2 regions of the Microbacterium testaceum StLB037 genome follow, and region 1 is predicted to be linked to the other one. Evidence: predicted binding sites of a transcription regulator. Region 1 holds the regulator's gene; the other holds the start of a gene.

Region 1 (7,325 bases):
TCGAGGATCGCGTGGTCGGTCACGGCGATGTCGGCGGGGTCGCCCGACAGCGCCACCCAGCGGAACGGGCCGAGGCCCTCGCAGAACAGCGGGCGGATGTACGCCGGCACGAAGCCGGGGAACGCGAAGGCGTCGGCGTATCCGCCCTGCCGAGCCTCGTCGCGGATCGAGTTGCCGTAGTCGAACACCTCGGCGCCGCGCTTCTGGAACTCCACCATCGCCTCGACGTGGCGGGCCATGGACTCGCGCGCACGGGCGGTGAAGCCCTCGGGGTCGCGGGCCGACTCGGTGCGCCAGTCCTCGAAGGCGATGCCCGCGGGAAGGTAGGCGAGCGGGTCGTGGGCGGAGGTCTGGTCGGTGACGATGTCGACCGGCACGTCGCGGCGGAGCAGCTCGGGCAGCACCTCGGAGCTGTTGCCGACGAGACCGACCGAGAGGGCACGGCCCTCGGCCTTCGCGGCCAGCACGCGCTCGAGCGCGTCGTCGAGGTCGGTGGCGACCTCATCGAGGTAGCGCTTGCCCTGGCGGCGCCGGAGCCGCGTCTCATCGACGTCGACGATGAGCACGACGCCGCCGTTGAGCGTGACCGACAGGGGCTGGGCGCCGCCCATGCCGCCGCAGCCGCCGGTGACGGTGAGGGTCCCGGCGAGGGTGCCGCCGAAGCGCTTGCGCGCCACCGCCCCGAACGTCTCGTACGTGCCCTGCAGGATGCCCTGCGTGCCGATGTAGATCCACGAGCCGGCCGTCATCTGGCCGTACATCATGAGGCCCTCCGCCTCGAGGCGGCGGAACTCGGGCCAGGTGGCCCAGTCACCCACGAGGTTCGAGTTGGCCAGAAGCACGCGCGGTGCCCACACGTTCGTGCGGAACACCCCCACGGGCTTGCCGGACTGCACGAGCAGCGTCTCGTCGTCGTCGAGGTCGGCGAGCGTCGCGACGATCGCGTCGTAGCTCGCCCAGTTGCGGGCGGCCTTGCCCGTACCGCCGTAGACGATGAGGTCTTCGGGCCGTTCGGCGACCTCGGGGTCGAGGTTGTTCATGAGCATCCGCAGCGGGGCCTCGGTCTGCCAGCTCTTGGCGGTGAGCGTCGTCCCTCGTGGGGCGCGGATCTCTCGCGTTCCGGTCATGTCGTTCTGTCTCCTTCGACGTCGGACACCGCCCCGATCGAACGGCTCTCGGCGAGGAGCACGCGTCCGATCTCGGCGGTTCGGGTTTCGGTGGTGCGGTAGCTGGGGACGACGACGGAGAGGGATGCCACGGCCCGCCCGCCCACGAGGATCGGCGCCGCGATCGCGGTCACGTCGGCCTCGACGCCCTGGGTGACGACGACGTAGCCGTCGGGGCCGGTGCGCCCGGTCAACACCGCACCGGCCGCCGATCCGTTCAGGGGGATCGTTCGCCCCACCCAGCTCGCGTGGCGGATGGAGTGGGTGCCCTCGACGATGGCGATGTAGACGGCCGTCTCGCCCGCACCGCGGACGGCCAGGTAGCTCGACTCCCCCGTGCGGTCGACGATCCGAGAGAGAGCGGGCTCCGCGAGCGAGACGAGCGAATCGTTCGAGAGAGCGCGCGCGCCGAGCTGCACCAGCCGCACGCCCGCGACGTAGCGGCCGTCGTCCCCGCGGCGCACGAACTCCTGGGCCTCGAGCGTGCGCAACAGCCGCAGAGCGGTGCTCGCCGAGAGGTCGGCCGCGCGCGCGGCGTCCGCCAGCGTCAACGGACCCCGGTCGCACACGGTCGCGAGGAGCGACAGAGCCCGGTCGACGGTGCGCGTGGAAGCCTCGGTCATGTCGTTCAGTGAAACGCATATCCCACTGGATGACAAGAGGGGCGGCCTTTAGGCTGGACCCATGTCCCGACTGCAGGCCGACGCTCCCGCCGACCGCTGGGTGCCCGTGACGGGCTCCCTCGGATTCCGTGGCCGCCGCCACCGCAAGGCCGCCATCGGCATGCTCCTCAACCAGGCGAACACCGCCGCGGGCTCGACGCCCCGTCCCGGCGGCGGGGCTTTCGCGTGGATCCTCAGCCAGGCCGCTCCGCTGCTGATGCGCCGCGCGGCCGGGCGCGTGCTGGTGTGGGTGTGGAAGAGCGATCCGGAACTGCTCGTCGTGATGGCGCAGCTGCAGGAGGCCACACCGCAGCTGCGCACCGCACGGGCGATGATGCCGATGGAGTACGACGACACCGAGTCGTTCCGGAACCCCTACCTCGGCGTCGGCGAGAAGCTCGCCATGCCACTGCCGACCGACCCGAAGACGCCGCCGTTCGCCACCTACACGTGGGACACCGGCTCGCACTTCGTGACGGTCACCGCGGTCTGCTCCGACCGCGAGCGCTTCGGCACGATCATCGGCGCGGTGGACGACATCGCCCGGACGGTGCGCATCGTCGACGACCTGAAGCTCGGCGAGTCACCGACCGTGCTGAGGCTCGATCCGGCCTGACCCCGCCGAGGTGGCTGAGCTCGTCGAGGTGGCTGAGCTCGTCGAGGTGGCTGAGCTCGTCGAGGTGGCTGAGCTCGTCGAGGTGGCTGAGCTCGTCGAAGCCACCGGGCGACCGCGGCATCCCGGTCCCTTCGACAAGCTCAGGGACCTTGCCTCGCACTCAGGGACCTTGCCTCGCACTCAGGGGGCTCGCGGCGCGCGGGGCGGCGCTCGCGTCACACGGGAGCGGCGTCAGTCGCCGTGCGGATCGCGCGGACGCCACAACACGATGTCGGTCGCGCGGCGCACGCGCGCTCCGTGACGCAGGGTCACGACCGAGCCGGTCGCCCCCGCGGCGAACACGCGCGCCCCGGGACGCGACTCGCGCTCGGCCACCAGCTGCCGTTCGAGCTCGTTCACCCGACGCGACAGGTCGTGCACCTGGCGCTCGAGAGTCAACAGCCGCGCGATCGCCGGCAGGCTCATGCCCTCGCTCGACAGGCGGGCGACCTCGCGCAGCTGCTGCACGTGCCGACTCGAGTACCGCCGCGAACCACCCTGGGTCCGCGCGGGAACGACGAGACCGAGCCGGTCGTACTGCCGCAGGGTCTGCGGGTGCATGTTCGACAGCTCGGCGGCGACGGCGATGGCGAAGAGGGGGGAATCCTCATCGATCTCTCGGTCGGCCACGTCTTCTCCTCTCGCTCGTGCCGTTCGCCGGGGTCCCGGCATCCGTGGATCCCGGATGCCGAGCCCCGGCGTCGTGGTGTTATCGCGCCTTGGCCATCAGGTCGGCGCGGGGATTCTCTTTCGGCTCGAGCTCGTGGAACCGCTCGAGGGCCTCGCGGGCGGCGTCGTCGAGGTGCGTGGGGACCGCGACCTGGACTTCGGCGAGCAGGTCGCCGGTGCCCTTGGAGGTCTGGATGCCACGCCCCTTGACGCGCAGCACGCGCCCGGACGGGGTGCCCGGGGCGACACGCAGCCGCACCGGGTCGCCGCCGAGGGTGGGGACTTCGATCGTCGCGCCGAGCGCCGCCTCGGTGAAGGTCACGGGGACCGTCAGCCGCAGGTTGAGGCCGTCACGCGTGAAGACCGGGTGCGGACGCACCGCGACCGTCACGACGATGTCGCCGCTCTCGCCGCCGTCGGGCGAGGGACGACCTCGACCGCGAAGACGGATCTTCTGCCCGTCCGAGACGCCGGCGGGGATCTTCACCTTGAAGGGCTTGTTGTCCTCGCCCTGCAGGGTGATGGTCTCGCCCTTGGCCGCGGTGACGAAGTCGATCGTCGTACGCGCCGTGACGTCCGATCCGCGCTGCGGACCGCCGTACCCGCGGTATCCGCCCGTCGTCTGGCCGAAGCGTCCGGAGCCGAAGCCCCCTCCGCCCTGGTCGAACATCGAGAAGAAGTCCTCGAAGCCGGCGGGACCGCTCGTCGATCCCCCGCGCTGCTGACCGAATCGGCTGAAGACGTCGTCGAAGCCCCCGCCGCTCGCCCCCGGAGCCGAGAAGCGCGCCCCCGAGCCCATGGCCCGGATCTGGTCGTACTCCTCGCGCTGCTCGGGATCGTTGAGCACCGAGTAGGCCTCGCTGATCTCCTTGAACTTGGCTTCCGCCTTCGCGTCGCCCGGGTTCGAGTCGGGGTGATACTGGCGCGCGAGCTTGCGGTAGGTCTTCTTCAGATCAGCCGCGCTGACGCTCTTGTCGACACCGAGGACCTTGTAGAAGTCCTTGTCGAACCAGTCCTGACTCGCCATGTGTCCTCCTCTTAGGCCGGCACGGCGACGACGACCTTCGCCGGTCGCAGTTCGACCGAGCCGAGGCGGTAGCCGACCTCGACGACCTCGAGGATCGTCGTCTCGGTCACGCCCGGAGTCGGGGCCTGGAAGATCGCCTCGTGCTGCTGCGGGTCGAACACGTCGCCGACGGCGCCGTACGACACCACGCCGAGGCGCTCGGCCACGGCGCGCACTTTCTCGCCGATGGCCGCGAGGGGGCTTCCCTCGACGAGGTCACCGTGCTTGGCGGCCCGGTCGAGGTCGTCCATGACGGGCAGGAGGCCCTTCACGGCCTCGCCCTTGGCGCGCTCGATCTCGCGCTCGCGCTGCTCCTCGGTCCGCCTGCGGTAGTTGGCGTACTCGGCCTGCAGCCGCTTGAGGTCGATCAGCAGCGACGCTTCCTTGTCGGAGGAAGCGCCCTCTGCGGCGGCCTCGGGCGTCTGCTCGGCGCCGAGGATGTCGTCGATGGTCAGGCCCTCGGCATCCGGGTCCTGGCCGGCGTCCGTCTCAGGCTGGTCACCCGACGGCGCGGGGCCGGAGGTGTTCTCCTCCGGCCCCGTCTCGTCAGGACCGGCGCCCGAGCCCGTGGGCTGTTCGTCGTCCTTGTGTGCCATGGTCTCTGCTTACTTCTTCTCGTCGGGGTTCTCGTCGTCGACGACCTCGGCGTCGATGACGTCTTCCTCGGGGTTCGGCGTCTCGCCGTTGCCGGGCTGACCCACGTTGGGGTCGGCGGGCTCGCCCGCGGCCTGCGACGAGGCGTAGATGGCCTCGCCGAGCTTGCCCTGGCTGGCGTTCAGCTTGTCGAACGCGGTCTTGACCGCGTCGTCGTCGTCACCGGCGAGAGCCGTCTTGAGCGCATCGACGTCGCCCTGCACCTCGGCCTTGACCTCGGCGGGGAGCTTGTCCTCGTTCTCCTTGATCAGCTTCTCGATCGAGTACGACAGGGTCTCGGCCTGGTTGCGGGTCTCGGCGGACTCGCGGCGCTTCTTGTCTTCGGCCGCGTTCTCCTCGGCCTCGCGCACCATGCGCTCGATGTCCTCCTTGGGCAGCGACGAGCCGCCCGTGATGGTCATCGACTGCTCCTTGCCGGTGCCCTTGTCCTTCGCCGACACGTGGACGATGCCGTTCGCGTCGATGTCGAAGGTGACCTCGACCTGCGGGATGCCACGGGGAGCCGGGGCGATACCGGTGAGCTCGAAGGTGCCGAGGGGCTTGTTGTCGCGGGTGAACTCGCGCTCGCCCTGGAAGACCTGGATCGCGACCGACGGCTGGTTGTCGTCGGCGGTGGTGAAGGTCTCGCTGCGCTTGGTCGGGATGGCCGTGTTGCGCTCGATGAGCTTGGTCATGATGCCGCCCTTGGTCTCGATACCGAGGCTCAGGGGGGTGACGTCGATGAGCAGCACGTCCTTGCGCTCGCCCTTGAGGACACCGGCCTGCAGGGCTGCGCCCACGGCCACGACCTCGTCGGGGTTCACGCCCTTGTTCGCGTCCTTGCCGGTCTCCTTCTTGACGAGCTCGGCGACCGCGGGCATGCGGGTCGAGCCGCCGACGAGCACCACGTGGGCGATGTCGTCGACCTTGACGCCGGCCTCGCGGATGACGTCGGAGAAGGGCTTGCGGGTGCGGTCGAGGAGGTCCTTGGTGAGGTCCTCGAACTTGGCGCGCGTGATCGTCTCGCTCAGCGACACGGGGCCGGAGTCGGTCAGCGACAGGTAGGGAAGGTTGATGGACGTCGAGGTCGAGCTCGACAGCTCCTTCTTGGCCTGCTCGGCCGCTTCCTTCAGACGCTGGAGGGCGATCTTGTCACCCGAGACGTCGACACCGGTGGTGTCCTTGAACTGCTTGATGAGGTAGTCGACGAGACGCTGGTCCCAGTCGTCACCACCGAGGCGGTTGTCACCGGAGGTGGCGCGCACCTGGATGGTCGAGAAGTCGTCGTCCTTGCCCACCTCGAGCAGCGAGACGTCGAACGTTCCGCCACCGAGGTCGAACACGAGGATGAGCTCGTCTTCCTTGCCCTTGTCGAGGCCGTACGCGAGGGCCGCAGCGGTGGGCTCGTTGATGATGCGCAGGACGTTGAGGCCCGCGATCTCACCGGCTTCCTTCGTGGCCTGACGCTCGGCGTCGTTGAAGTAGGCGGGCACCGTGATGACGGCATCCGTCACGCTGTCGCCGAGGTACTCCTCGGCGTCGCGCTTGAGCTTCTGCAGGATGCGGGCCGAGATCTCCTGCGGCGTCCACTTCTTGCCGTCGACGTCGAAGGTCCAGGTCGTGCCCATGTGGCGCTTGACGCTCGAGATGGTGCGGTCGACGTTGGTCACGGCCTGGCGCTTGGCGGTCTCGCCGACGAGCACCTCGCCGTCCTTCGTGTAAGCGACGACCGAGGGGGTCGTACGGAAACCCTCGGCGTTGGCGATGACCTTGGGCTCGCCACCCTCGAGCACACTCACGACGGAGTTGGTCGTACCGAGGTCGATTCCCACTGCACGTGGCATATGTGTCTCCTTGCTTGTGAGTCCGACCGGTGCCGAACTCATGGTTCCGATGAAGTCTTCTCGCGGGTTGAGCCGCGATGACTCAAGGTTATCGCAGGGCTTTCCGGTCGTCAAGGAGACTTGATATGAATTGGCTCAACTTCCGGGACGGCTGGCCTTGCGCGCCGACGGGGGTTTGTCCCACTTGTGGCGGTTCATGTCCCACTTGTGGCCGGTCCAGGGGCGCTGAAGTGGCCATAAGTGGGACGAGGGTGGCTTGACCGGGGAGCGACGCGGCCCCGGGCCGGGAGCGACGCGGCCCCGCCGGGGAGCGAGATGGCTCCGGCGGAGAGCGAAGCGGCCCCACCCAGGGACGACGACGCCCCCGAACCCACAGGGGGACGGGGGCGTCGATGGATGCCGAACCTCGGGTCGCGACGAGCGCGGGCGAGGGGACGGATGCCGCGGACTCAGTCGCGGTCGCGGTCCCGGCGCTGCGGACGGTCGCTGCGCTTCGCCGAGCGCCCGCCCTGGTCGAGGCGCAGGTCGATCAGCTGACCCGAGATGCGGGTGTCGGCGAGACGGTTGATCGTGTCGCGCGAGAGGTCGGCCGGCAGCTCGACGAGCGAGAAGTCCTGGCGGATCTGGATC
Region 2 (7,325 bases), 890 kb from region 1:
CCACTTCCGCGCGGCGGGGCTCGGGACGATCGTCTTCGTCGGATCGCTGTACTCGCAGGTCGCGGGACCGTACGTCTCGTCCTACGTCGCCGCGAAGCACGGTCTGCTCGGCTTCTCGCGGTCTCTCCGGCAGGAGATGCTCGCGCACCGTGGCATCCGGATCAAGATGGTGCTGCCGGCGAGCGTCGACACGCCGATCTACCAGCGCGCGGCGAACTACACAGGGCGGACCGCGTTCCCTCTCCCGCCGGTGGTGGCCGCTGACCGCGTGGCGCGGGCGATCGTGCGGGTGACGCGCGGTCCGCGCAACGAGGTGGGCGTCGGTGCCGCGCAGTTCGTCACCCGTCCGCTGCAGTTCCTCGCGCCTCGGGTGTACGACCTGTTCATCCGCGTGCTCCAGCGCGTCCTCGGGCTGCGTCGCCGCCCCGCAGCCCCGACGCCCGGTGCGGTGCTCGCCGCGAACCACGACACGGGCGCCGTCAGCGGGGGCTGGTCGCGCGTGCCCGTCCGACGCCCGCGCTGACCCGCGCGTCGCCGGTTGCCTGAGCGCGCCGGAGTGCTCGGACGGGGCGGAGGAGGCTGAGCCCGCCGAAGCCCCCCGGGCGGGCCGCCCGGGCCGGCCCCTTCGACAGGCTCAGGGACCTCCACAGGCTCGCGGACCTCACCCACACGCCCGCGACACCGGGCGGAGGAGGCTGAGCCCGTCGAAGCCCCCCGGGCGGGCCGCCCGGGCCGGCCCCTTCGACAGGCTCAGGGACCTCCACCGGCTCAGGGACCTCGACAGGCTCAGGGACCTCCACCGGCTCGGAGACCCGACGGGCCCGGGGGCGTCAGGCGGACTCGAATCCCTCGCGTTGCGTGTTCTCGTCGGCGACCCGAACACCCCAGCGGTAGGCGAGCTTGCCGCCGAGCCATCCCGAGACGCTGAGGCCGGCGGATGCCACGACACTCAGGCCGAACGCGACGACCGGCACCCGGCCGAGGTCGAGCATCCGGACCAGGAGGCCGAGCGAGAACAACACCATCGCGGTCACATTCAGCACGAGGTGCGCCACGGCCGTGCGCCGCGCGGGCGTCCCCCGGGGGATCCGCGACATGTCGAGCAAGCCGAGCACCGAGGCGCCGACGGCTCCCCCGAGTCCGATGGCGATGAGCCAGCGCGAGCCCGTCGCGAACGCCCGGGGGTCGTCGGAGGCGAGACCCAGCAGGTCGAACACGAGGCTCGACGACCACGCCCCGATGGGAATCGTGACCGCCACCGGATGGAACGGGTGCCCGTAGGGGCCTGCGACGATCGCGCGCGGGACCTTGGCCGCGCGCATGGCGGGGAAGCTCGCTCCGCTCCGCGGCGCCGAGACCGTCGAGGGTCCCGGCGTCGCGGCATCCGTCCCGCTCATTCCTTGTGCAGCGCGTCCTGCGCGCGGCCGGCCAGCTTCTCGACCGTGTTCGGCAGCTCGGTCGTGCCGTAGAAGCGCACGTCGGGCTTGGTGGGCGGGGGCATCGGAACGCCCGCGGGCGGCTCGGGAAGGTAGGTGAACTCCCCCTTGCCGTCGGGGGTCGGGCCCGAGGCCCAGGTTCCGTCGCCCGCCTGCGTGCCGTCGCTGAAGTTGATGTACTGGTACGCCACGTCGCGATCCTCCTTGTCCAAGGGGAAGTTGCTCGGCACGGGGAGCGACTCGTATCCCTCGGCCTGCAGCTCGGCGGCGGCCGCAGCCCACTGGTTCTGGTGCATGGTGTCGCGGGCCAGGAGGAACGCGAGAAGGTCCTTCACGCCGTGGTCGTCGGTCTGGTGGTAGAGCCGGGCGACCTGCACGCGCCCCTGCATCTCGGCGTTGGCGTTGGCGGTGAAGTCGGCGAGCAGGTTGCCGCTCGCGGTGATGAAGCTGCCCTGCCACGGGTTGCCGTTGGAGTCGACCGGGCGCGCGCCGGCGCCCGCGACGATGCCGTGCTGGATGTCGGTCCCCCCGATGACGGCGGCGACGGTCGGGTCGTCCTGGACGGCCTCCTCGGTGATGCCGAGCGGCGACTTCTCGAGCAGCTGCGCGATCATGATCGCGAGCATCTCGACGTGGCCCATCTCCTCGGCGCCGATCCCGAACACGAGGTCGCGGTATTTGCCGGGCATGTGCATGTTCCACGCTTGGAACTGGTACTGCATCGCGACCGAGATCTCGCCGTACTGCCCGCCGAGCACCTCCTGGAGCTTGCGCGCGTAGACGGCGTCGGGCTTGTCGGGGGTGGCGGAGTGCTGAAGCTCTTGCCTGTGGAAGTACATCGTCTCTCCTCACCGCACCGCTGGGGGGATCGTGGTCAGGTGACCGGGGCGGCGCGTGACAGACAGCGAACGTCGGGATCGCGGCATCCGGGATGGGGGTTGTCGGCGGGCACTTCGTGCGCCACAATCGCGCACCCGAGGCCTTGGCACTCTCCACCCGAGAGTGCTAATCTGGACGCAGTTGAGCGGACACGACTCAACTTCACAGAACCTTCCGGATGCCGATGTCCGGACCGATCGAAAAGGAGAATCGACATGGCCACTTACGACCCCTTCCGCGACCTCGACCGCCTCGCGTCGACCCTTCTCGACGCACGGCGCGGCGGCGGACCGCGACGGATGCCGATGGACCTCTACCGTGACGGCGACCACTACGTCCTCGCCGCCGACCTTCCGGGCGTCGACCCGGGTTCGGTCGACATCGACGTCGACGGTCAGCTGCTGACGATCCGCGCCGAGCGGACCCTCGCCTCGGGCGAGGGCGTGAAGTGGATCACCCGCGAGCGCGAGACGGCATCGTTTGTCCGCCAGCTCAACCTCGGGCAGGGCATCGACACCGACAACATCAGCGCGTCGTACCGCAACGGCGTGCTGAGCGTGACGATCCCCGTGAGCGAGAAGGCGAAGCCGCGACGCATCGCCGTCTCGACCGACGACCACGACGGCGTCATCGAGGCGCACGAGAGCACGCCGCAGCTCATCGAGCAGTGACCCGTGCCGAGGGGGCCGGTCCGTCGGGGCCGGCCCCCTCGTCGTGCGCTGTCACGGGTCGCGGTCCGCGCGTCCCGTCGATCGGGCGGCGCGCGAGGGCTCGACCGCGTGCGGGCGAAACTCCTGAGATTTCGGTACCGGGGCGGACGCCACGGGCGAAGCCGGGCGTTGCTGCCCGAAATCTCAGGAGTTCGGCCCGCCCCGCCCGGACAACCTGGGGCGGGACGGGCGAGAGACTCAGAGGTCCTCGGGAGCGAGGTCGCCCTGGCCTTCCTCGCCGAGTTCGACGATGCCGGGGTCTTCGCCCTGCGAGTCGGTTCCGGTGGACTCCGGGTGGATGTCCTCGAGGGGGATGTCACTGTCGTCCGCGGGGATCTCGGCGGGGTCAGCGCCGGTCGCCGTCGCCGGGTTGATGTCCTCGGGATCCACCCCCGCGTCGATGGCGGTCGTGGCGTCCCATTCCGCCTGCGCGGGGTCGAGTGCGGGGTCGGGCTCGATGGAGGTGTCTCCGTCGCGCAGCGGCTGCGCGGCCGCGAGACCGCCGTCCGGGTCGGTGACGGGGACGTCGGGGGTGGACGGGTCGATCGAGGCGTCGCTCATGGGGAATCCTTTCGTTGACGGCCCCCTCATCCCATCGCGGCTCCCGCACCCGGACCCGCCCCTTGACAGCCGCGCGACGACGCACCGGGCAGCGCGAGGACTACGGGGAAAACTACTGGGTCGTCCCCGCCGCACACCGCCCGGGTGCTGAGACTCGTACCCAAAGCGCCGCCCGGACGGGGCGCGCCGGGCCGCGCTGCCCCGCCGAGCGGCTTCGATAGCACGGACGCAGCAGCGGGCTCGAGGCCCGCGGGGAGGGATACGTGGGCAAGTTCATCTATGAGGGCGGGGTCCGCAACGAGTTCGAGGACCGGCTCCTCGCGCACCTGCAGGTCGTGGTCGGCAACAAGCTGCGCCGCGGCGAACCGTTCTACTTCGTCTGGAAGGACGACATCAGCACCGGCGGCGGTCGCACCTCGGTGTGGCTGCACCCCCGAGCGAACCTCGTGTTCAAGTTCAACGGCGGACGCCCGCCGGCGCTGAACCGCGCGTGGCTCGAAGCCCTGATGTCGACGGCGAACTCCCCCACCGGTCTGTACGTCGTGCCCGAGCCGGCCGAGGACAGCGTCGCCGCCACGACGTTCGCCTAGTCGGGCACCCCGCCACGGCTGTCAAGGCGCTGGCGCACACCGGGGGCATGCCGTTGCGTGAGGACATGACGAACCCCCGCATTGTCGTGATCGGCGGTGGCAACGCCGGGTTGTCGGTCGCCGGTCGCCTCCACCGCGCCGGCCTGGCCGACATCACGGTCATCGAGCCGCGGACGCTCCACGTCTTCGCTCCCCTGCAGTCGCACATCGCCGGCGGAGCCGCCCGAGCCTCGGAGGCCGCGCGCGCCCAGGCCGACGTCATCCCTCCGGGGGTGCGGTGGCTGCGCGACGAGGTCTTCACGGTGGATGCCGACACCCGTCGCGTCCATCTCGTCTCGGGTGGGCGCATCGACTACGACCAGCTCGTCATCTGCGCCGGGATGCGCATGGCGTGGGAGCAGGTCCCCGGCCTGCCCGAGGCGATGGACGCCGACTCGGGCATCTCGAACTACGACTACGCCCTCGCCGCGAAGGCCTCCACCGTCCTGCGCGATCTCCGGTCCGGAACCGTCGTCTTCACGCAGCCGCCCGAGCCCGCGTCGTGCGGCGCGGCCGCCCAGAAGCCGATGTATCTCGCGTGCGACTGGTGGCGCGCGATCGGGGTCCGCGACGACATCCGCGTGATGTTCGTGTGCCCCGACCCCGTGCCGTTCGGCATCCCGGCGATCGATCGCGAGCTGCAGCGCAAGCTCGACGAGTACGGCATCGAGGTGCGGTACAGCCGCGATCTCCGATCCGTGGATGCCGAGACCCGGACGCTCACGATCGGTCGCGGCGACGCGTCCGAAACCCTCGAGTACGACGTCCTGCACGCGGTTCCTCCGCAGCGCGCGCCCGAGTGGATCGCGGGCAGCGGGCTCGCGGCATCCGATGATCCGCACGGGTTCGTCGACGTGGATCCGGAGACGCTGCAGCACGTGCGGCATCCGGAGATCTGGGCGGTCGGCGACGCGGCGGCGGTGGCCACCCGGCGGTCCGGAGGAGCGATCCGCCAGCAGGCGAAGGCGCTCGTGAAGAACCTGCGCGCCACCCTGGCGGGACGAACGCCCCCGCAGAAGTACAACGGGTACAGCGTGGTGCCGTTCACCGTGTCGCGCGGCACCGTGGTGTTCGCGGAGTTCGACCGGTGGGGGCACCTGCAACCGACCGTGCCGTTCTGGCGCACGCTGTACCGGGAGCGGAGGCTGTCGTGGATCGCCGACCGGCGCGTGCTGCCGTGGGTGTACTGGCACCTGATCCTCCGCGGCCGCGCCTGACCCACCGCACCCCGCCAGGTCCCTGAGCCCATCGAAGGGACCGCACCCCAGCCACCCCGCCAGGTCCCTGAGCCCGCCGAAGGGACCGCACCGCCACCACGCGCCGGAGGCTTCGACAAGCTCAGCCACCTCCCCCGCGATGAGCACCCGCGCGTATAGGTCATGAACGCTGATCCCTCAACCCCGGGGGTGGGGCGACCGCGACGCGCGAAGACTGGGGGCACCCCGGAAACCACACGAAAGAGGACACCATGGCACAGGTCATCGAAACCATCGACGTGAACGTTCCCGTCCGCGTCGCGTACAACCAGTGGACGCAGTTCGAGGAGTTCCCGCACTTCATGAGCTTCGTGGAGTCCATCACGCAGAAGAACGACACCCTCACGCACTGGAAGGTGAAGATCGCCGGGGCCGAGCGCGAGTTCGACGCCGAGATCACCGAGCAGCACCCCGACGAGCGGGTCGCGTGGAACAGCATCGGCGGGGACGAGAACCACGCCGGTGTCGTGACCTTCCACCGTCTGTCGGACGACGAGACGCGCGTCACGGTCCAGATCGACTGGGCGCCCACCGGCGTCCTCGAGAAGCTCGGCGCGGTCTTCGGCGCGGACGACCACTCGGTCAAGAAGGACCTCGAGAACTTCAAGAAGTACATCGAGTCGCGCGGTGCCGAGTCCGGCGCGTGGCGCGGCGACGTCAGCTGACGCCTCCCCCGAACGACGAGAGCCGGGTCCGCCTGTAGAGGCGGGCCCGGCTCTCGTCATGCGTGGGTCACCACTGCGAGTGGATCTCCGCGCGCAGACGGCGGTCGTACACGTCGCGGACGAGAGCGTCGAACGCGTCGAGGTCGAAGCCGCCCTCGAGCAGCTCCGCCGCCTCAGCGTTCGCGGTGGCCTGCGACACCGAGCGCGCTCCCGGGATGACCGAGGTCACCCCCTCGCGGGACGCGATCCACGCGAGCGTCGCCGCGGGCAGTGTCACACCCTCGGGGAGGGATGCCTTGAGCTCGTCGGCCGCGGCCACGCCCTCGTCGAACGGCACACCCGAGAACGTCTCGCCCTTGTCGAACGCCTCGCCGTTGCGGTTGTAGGTGCGGTGGTCGTTCTCGGCGAACGTCGTGGACCGGGAGTACTTCCCCGAGAGCAACCCGCTCGCCAGGGGCACACGGGCGAACACGGCCACGTTCTTCTCGGCCGCGAGCGGCAGCACCTCGTCGAGGGGCTTGAGGCGGAACGGGTTGAAGATGATCTGCAGGTTGGTCAGGTTCGGGCGGTTCAGCGCCGACAGAGCCTGGTCCATCGTCTCGACCGAGGCACCGTACGCGGCGATCACCCCCTCGGACACGAGCTGATCCAGCGCGTCCCACGTGGCGTCGTCGTCGATCACCGCGGACGGCGGGCAGTGCAGCTGCACGAGGTCGAGCGTCTCGGTGTCGAGCAGACGGCGCGAGCGGTCGAGCCAGCCACGGAGGTTCTCCATGACGTAGTTCTCGGGCACCTGGTCTTCGCGGCGGCCCATCTTGGTCGCGACGGTGATGTCATCGGCATCCCGGCGCTTCAAGAACGACCCGATGATCTGCTCGGACCGGCCGTCGCCGTAGACGTCGGCGGTGTCGAAGAGGGTGACGCCGGCGTCGGCCGAGGCGGCGAGCACCGCGCGCGCGTCGTCTTCGCTGACATCCCCCCAGTCGGCACCGAGTTGCCAGGTACCGAGACCGATCGCCGAGACATCGCGGCCGGTACGGGAGAGGGGGCGCTGCTGCATGGGGTGTCCTTTCGACGCTGTCTCGAGCCTAGCCAGCGCCTCCGACATCGGGGCGGGTGGATGCCGGGACTCGGGCGTTCTCCCCGCGTCAACCCCGTCACCGATGTCGGACCCCGCGCCTAGCGTGGC

Evidence for each region. The regulator HspR, encoded in region 1, represses chaperone genes until heat shock. The targets are predictions, from matches to a motif close to AAGTTGAGTCNNNNNGACTCAACTT.
Region 2: a site for HspR is predicted at 2,454-2,478, ahead of MTES_RS12595 (Hsp20/alpha crystallin family protein). Genes of this name have one in related genera too.

The regions. Positions count from the first base shown of each region.
Region 1 is NC_015125.1:1,877,628-1,884,952, reverse strand. Features, by position in the region: gene hutU (urocanate hydratase) at 1-1,127, opposite strand, end outside; gene MTES_RS08635 (IclR family transcriptional regulator) at 1,124-1,789, opposite strand; gene MTES_RS08630 (hypothetical protein) at 1,851-2,444, shown strand; gene MTES_RS08625 (heat shock protein transcriptional repressor HspR) at 2,676-3,113, opposite strand; gene MTES_RS08620 (DnaJ C-terminal domain-containing protein) at 3,193-4,179, opposite strand; gene MTES_RS08615 (nucleotide exchange factor GrpE) at 4,191-4,814, opposite strand; gene dnaK (molecular chaperone DnaK) at 4,824-6,695, opposite strand; gene MTES_RS08605 (DEAD/DEAH box helicase) at 7,145-7,325, opposite strand, start outside.
Region 2 is NC_015125.1:2,762,935-2,770,259, reverse strand. Features, by position in the region: gene MTES_RS12610 (SDR family NAD(P)-dependent oxidoreductase) at 1-523, shown strand, start outside; gene MTES_RS12605 (DUF2231 domain-containing protein) at 831-1,397, opposite strand; gene MTES_RS12600 (manganese catalase family protein) at 1,394-2,275, opposite strand; gene MTES_RS12595 (Hsp20/alpha crystallin family protein) at 2,531-2,986, shown strand; gene MTES_RS12590 (hypothetical protein) at 3,224-3,586, opposite strand; gene MTES_RS12585 (hypothetical protein) at 3,850-4,176, shown strand; gene MTES_RS12580 (NAD(P)/FAD-dependent oxidoreductase) at 4,242-5,432, shown strand; gene MTES_RS12575 (SRPBCC family protein) at 5,684-6,136, shown strand; gene MTES_RS12570 (aldo/keto reductase) at 6,204-7,196, opposite strand.